Linked DNA regions of Hahella chejuensis KCTC 2396. The protein of the gene in region 1 interacts with the protein of each later gene in a pairwise test. Links are inferred from orthologs where the notes say so. Each region holds a gene or a part of one and is shown in the gene's direction. Other genes may lie near its edges.

What was found.
Region 2: the proteins of HCH_RS01330 (region 1) and HCH_RS26225 interact in binary tests that used the Escherichia coli proteins (3 or more experiments, as listed by UniProt). The link is inferred for Hahella chejuensis KCTC 2396 from one-to-one orthologs.

What each region holds. Positions count from the first base shown.
Region 1 is NC_007645.1:310,233-313,159, reverse strand. It holds HCH_RS01330 (LytR/AlgR family response regulator transcription factor), read left to right. Parts: upstream 1-1,057; coding sequence 1,058-1,798; downstream 1,799-2,927. Other genes in the region: HCH_RS01320 (uroporphyrinogen-III synthase), read left to right, coding at 2,838-2,927; hemC (hydroxymethylbilane synthase), read left to right, coding at 1,919-2,854; HCH_RS01335 (sensor histidine kinase), read left to right, coding at 43-1,017. UniProt on the Escherichia coli protein: Member of the two-component regulatory system BtsS/BtsR, which is part of a nutrient-sensing regulatory network composed of BtsS/BtsR, the low-affinity pyruvate signaling system YpdA/YpdB and their respective target proteins, BtsT and YhjX.
Region 2 is NC_007645.1:5,964,468-5,967,360, reverse strand. It holds HCH_RS26225 (glutamate-5-semialdehyde dehydrogenase), read left to right. Parts: upstream 1-765; coding sequence 766-2,022; downstream 2,023-2,893. Other genes in the region: rsfS (ribosome silencing factor), read left to right, coding at 2,820-2,893; nadD (nicotinate-nucleotide adenylyltransferase), read left to right, coding at 2,053-2,712; HCH_RS26230 (GGDEF domain-containing protein), read right to left, coding at 1-643. UniProt on the Escherichia coli protein: Catalyzes the NADPH-dependent reduction of L-glutamate 5-phosphate into L-glutamate 5-semialdehyde and phosphate. The product spontaneously undergoes cyclization to form 1-pyrroline-5-carboxylate.

The sequences.
Region 1 (2,927 bases):
GTGTTTTTACCAGAGCTTTGCAATGTTCAGGCGGTCCTCTTGATGGTGATCGCCACGGGGCTTTGCGCGCTGTTGTTTACGCTTATCTATGCAGGGCCCGGTCATTTCGACTGGGATTATTTCGCGCTCACCTCGCTCTTCATGCTATGGGTGGTGCTGACCAGCGCGCTGATTCTGTGTCGTCTGCGCATACTCGGCGCAGGCTGGAGCATGTCCCGCCAGGCCCTGGTTGCTTACCTTATAGCGCCGGCGATTACGCTGATCTACGCCATACTCGCTAACGCCCTCTTCCGCAAAGGCGCGCTGGAGGAGCCCGGATCAGGCTTCTGGTTCGTGGTGCAGGCGGTGGCGATCAGCGCCATCTTAACCGGGATCATTCTGCGTTACTTCTATCTCCAGCACCTCTGGCACTTGCAGCAGAAATCCGAACTGGAGTCCAGAGTGCAGGCCTTGCAGGCGAGAATCCGTCCGCACTTTCTGTTCAACAGCATGAACTCCATCGCAGGTCTGATTCCGATAAATCCCAACGAGGCGGAAGAAGCCGTGCTGGATTTGGCCGAGCTGTTTCGGGCCGCGCTAAAAGAGTCTTCATCCCTGGCGCCGCTCAAAGAGGAACTGGCGCTATGTGAGCGTTATCTGCGCATTGAGCAACTGCGGCTGGGCGATCGACTCACAGTAAAATGGGACATGCGTAATATCTCCGACGCCGCGCGAGTGCCCCCGCTGAGCATTCAACCTTTGGTGGAAAACGCGGTTTATCATGGCGTGCAACCCTCAGCGGAAGGCGGGCTCATCACCATCACCGCCTACGAACAAGGGTCCTGGCTGTATGTATTGATCAGTAATCCCGTCCATAACGGCGATCCCAGCCAGGGACATAAAGGCAATCGCATCGCCATGCAAAACATACGCAGTCGTCTGCAGGCGTTTTTCGGCGATCAGGCGGTGCTGAAAACCAGTCAGATGGACGGCCGCTTCACCGCCACCATGCGCGCGCCTTTACATAAAAAAGGGTGAGCGGCTATAACATGCAACTCTTTGAATACATGAATGCGATATGACGAAAGTGATCATCGTCGACGACGAGCCCCTGGCTAGAGAACGCCTGAAACGATTGCTGCTGGACACACACTATGAGGTCTGCGCGGAAGCCTCCGGCGGGGATGAAGCCCTTGAACGCATCCGCCTCCACTCGCCGGATATCGTCCTGCTTGATATCCGCATGCCCGGCAAGGACGGTTTGGAAGTGGCGGCGGAGCTGGCGCAACATCCCCAACCGCCCGCCGTGATCTTCACCACCGCCTACGATGAATACGCCATCCAGGCGTTCCGGGTGCGCGCCCAGGACTATCTGCTCAAACCCATCCGTCGCGAAGACCTGATGCGCGCCCTGCAAAACGTCACGCAAGTGAATCGCGCCCAGCTGCAAAGCCTGAAGCAAGAGATCAACGGGCAGGACGAGGCGCCGGCGGTGGTGGTGTGCCGCAGCAGTCGAGGAATGGAACGCATTAAAATCAGCGACATCCTTTACTTGCAAGCAGAACACAAGTACGTGACGGTATTTCATGCTCAGGGAGAGACGCTCAGCGATCAACCATTGAAAGAGCTGGAACAGGCTTTACATCCTCATTTTCTGCGCATCCATCGCAATACGCTGATCAACCGCCACTACATAGAAATACTGCAACGTCGCCACGACGGCCATTACGAGGTGCGCCTGCGGGGCGTCAGAGAGGCGCTTCCAGTCAGCCGGCGTCTGGTGACAGAGGTCAAACAATTTCTGGCGCAGCCGACCTGATCGACCTCCGGCAAAGACAAGCGGCGGGAAAATGAGTATGCTAGCGCCTGCGGTTGGATTTACGTGTAATTTCAACTGACTTTTTCGCCGGATACGACACAATTAGCGCAATTTTAAACTATGCCGAAACAGCACCTTGTGATCGCCACACGTCAAAGCGCGCTCGCGCTATGGCAGGCGGAGCACGTCAAGCAACGCCTTGAAGCGTTACACCCCGGATTGACCGTCGAATTGCTCGGATTAACCACCAAAGGCGATATCATTCTCGATACGCCACTCGCCAAAGTCGGCGGCAAAGGGCTCTTCGTCAAGGAGCTGGAGACAGCCATGCTGGAGGGACGCGCCGATATCGCCGTACACTCCATGAAAGACGTGCCGATGGAGTTCCCCCCCGGACTGGGCCTTGGGGCGATTCTGGAGCGGGAAACTCCAATGGACGCTTTTGTCAGCAATCAGTACGCCAGCCTGGATGAGCTGCCTGAAGGCGCTGTCGTGGGCACCTCCAGCCTGCGTCGTCAGTGCCAGCTGTCCGAGCGGCGGCCAGACCTGAAAATCCTGTCTCTGCGCGGCAACGTCAATACACGATTGGCCAAGCTCGACGCCGGCGACTTCGACGCCATTATCCTCGCGGCCTCCGGGCTGAAACGCCTGGGCTTTTCTGGTCGCATCCGCGAAGAGCTGACGCCGGAAGTCAGTTTGCCCGCCGTCGGACAGGGAGCGCTTGGTATTGAATGCCGTCTCGACGACCCTGAAGCTATGGCGCTTATCGCACAGTTACAGGATGCGGAAACCACTGCGCGGGTGTCAGCGGAAAGAGCCATGAATCACCGTCTGCAAGGGGGATGTCAGGTTCCCATCGCCGGCTATGCGGAAATTACTGGCGACCAAATGAGATTACGCGGCTTAGTAGGCAGCCCGGACGGCGCGCAAGTGCTCCGGGATGAAGTAGAAGGGCCTGTCGCCGCAGCGGAAGCCCTCGGCACGGAGCTGGCCGAGCGTCTATTGCAACAAGGAGCAGGAAAAATTCTGGAAGCCGTGTATGGAAACCACTCTTAGTCAGGAGCTGAGCGGCCTCAGAGTGCTGTTGACCCGCCCTCAGGGAGAAAACGATTCCTTGCGCGCGCTGTTG
Region 2 (2,893 bases), 5.7 Mb from region 1 along the record:
CGGAGGCGTGCTCCAGGGAGTTGCTATCAATGCTCAAGGCCAGAATAGACAAGTCAGTGCCTTCGCGCTCGCTGCGCTGAATTTCCTTGTCGAGGTCTTGCGCCAGATACTCGCGGGTGGACGCCAGAGTAAGGTTGTCGGTGCGGCGCAACGGCTTGAGCTGCTGTTCTTTGATCTCGCGCAGATACACAAAAGCCAGAGACATGGCCAAGCTCAATAAGTAGATGAAGAAGATCTGCACTTTTTCCGGCCCCTGATAATAGCCGATAAGCGCCAGCGCTAATGCGATGGAGTAAGCGGAGGTGACGATAGTCGCCACTTGAATCCGATAAATCAGAAAGGCGATCAACGGCACAATGTAGCACCATTGCTCGGCGGTGCCCGGATAGCGCACCATGGCCGCCAGGGTGATGATCACCAGAAACACCACGATGACATGGGACAACCATAACGGAGCGGGTTGCTCTCCATGGCGTTGATTGAGCTTGCCGTTGGCCAGCAACAGGCCTGCGAATACGCCGGCGACGCCGGCCATCAACCACTCTGCGAAGAGTGCGGCGCCCAGCGCCAAAAGTGCGGCGACTACCGCCGCGAGAGAATAAGCTTTACTGCGCAGTTGGTTGTTTAGCTCAACGGGCGTCATGTTGTTTTATGTTATGCATCGGGGATTTGAGTATAAGTTGTCAGTATTATTCAGCATTTGCTGATGTATAATAGCCAGTTTACATCATGTTTCGGAAATACCAAGCAGAGGTCTTAGACTGCATGGATATAAATGCCTACATGCGCGAAGTGGGGAGCGAAGCCCGCTCGGCGTCCCGATTGATCGCTAAAGCGGACACCGGCGTCAAGAACAAAGCGCTGATCGCTACTGCGGAAGCTATCGACGCCGCGCGAGAAGAACTGATGGCCGCTAACGCCAAAGATCTGGAGTCCGGTCGGGCGAATGGCCTGGACGCTGCATTGCTTGATCGTCTGGAGCTGACGCCGGCCCGTATCGACGCTATGATCAAAGGGTTGCATCAGGTTGCAGCACTGCCGGACCCGGTAGGCGAAATTACGGGTCTTAACTATCGTCCCAGCGGAATTCAAGTCGGCAAAATGCGCGTGCCGTTAGGCGTTGTGGGCATCATCTATGAGTCTCGTCCCAATGTGACCGTTGAAGCGGCCAGCCTGTGTTTGAAATCAGGCAACGCCACCATTCTGCGCGGGGGCTCTGAAGCCATTCATTCCAATCAGGCGATCGCCGCCTGTATCGAAAATGGTTTGAAAACAGCGGGTTTGCCTGCATCAGTGGTGCAGGTGATCAAGACGACGGATCGCGCTGCTGTGGGCGAACTGATTACCATGCCTGATTATGTCGACGTTATCGTCCCTCGTGGCGGCAAGGGACTGATCGAGCGCATCAGTCGCGAAGCCAGGGTGCCTGTCATAAAGCATCTGGATGGCGTCTGCCATGTTTTTATCGACCGCGATGCGGATCTGAATAAAGCCCTGACTATTGCGGTTAACTCGAAAACCCAGCGTTACGGCACGTGTAATACTATGGAGACGCTATTGGTGGACGCGCCTGTCGCCGCAACCATTTTGCCGCAGTTGGCGCAAGCCTACGCCGAGAAAGGCGTTGAGTTGCGGGGCTGCGAGCGAACCCGGGAAATCCTGCCGCAGGCGTTGAGCGCAGTGGAAGCGGATTGGTCCGAAGAATATCTGGCGCCGATTCTGGCGATCAAGGTAGTTGAAAACCTGGATGAGGCGATAGCTCATATCAATCACTATGGCTCGCATCATACTGACGCGATCGTGACGGAGAGCTACAGCAAAGGCCGTCGTTTTCTGACGGAGGTAGACTCCAGCTCGGTGATGATCAACGCATCCACACGATTCGCTGACGGCTTTGAATATGGCTTGGGCGCGGAAATCGGCATTTCCACCGATAAAATTCATGCGCGTGGTCCCGTCGGACTGGAAGGGCTGACCTCACAAAAATACGTGGTGCTCGGAGATGGCCATATTAGGCAGTAACGGGCGCGAGGCGAGTTTTCCTACCTGATCATGCAGGAACATTCTCCCATAGTGCTGCTTGGCGGCACTTTCGATCCCATACATTTCGGTCACTTGCGTACGGCGCTGGAACTACAGCAGCACTTCGGCGAGTCAGCCGAAGTGCGCCTGATTCCCTGTGGCGACCCGCGTCATCGCTCGGCTCCCAAGGCGTCCGGGGAACATCGTCTAGCCATGCTGCGGCTGGCGTTGGAAGGAGAACCAAGCTTGCGTATTGACGAAGTTGAGGTTCGCAGAACTGGCGCCAGCTATACGGTGGATACGCTGTTGGAGCTGCGTCAAGAGGTAGGTAATCTGCGGCCGTTGATATTTGTTATGGGGACTGACGCATTCGAGTCACTGCCAAAATGGCGAAGATGGCTGGAAATTATTCAATTAGCCCATATAATGGTGGTTAACAGACCGGGTTGGTCATTTTGTGAGCAAGGTGAATTGGGAGATTTTTTGCGTCAGCACTCCGCAGAGAGCAATAACGACCTGATACGCCAGCCTGCCGGAAAGGTTGGATTTATTACGCTTACCCAAATGGGAATTTCCAGTTCCAAGGTGCGTGAGCTGATCGGCTTGCGCCTATCCCCCCGTTTCTTACTACCGGATTCGGTGTGGCGATATATTCGCCAGCATCGTTTGTATGGCGCTGTGAATGCCTAGGGCGCTTTTCCTTAATTATTGCAACGCGACAGTTATTGGAAACCGCTTGCGGGCGGCGGGCGCCGCATTATTTAAATATTCTTTAACCCCCCCCTCTATGAGGCGTTATGGAGACTGAAAATCTGAAAGAGATAGTCATTAAAGCACTGGAAGATATCAAAGCAAAAGATATCTCCGTGCT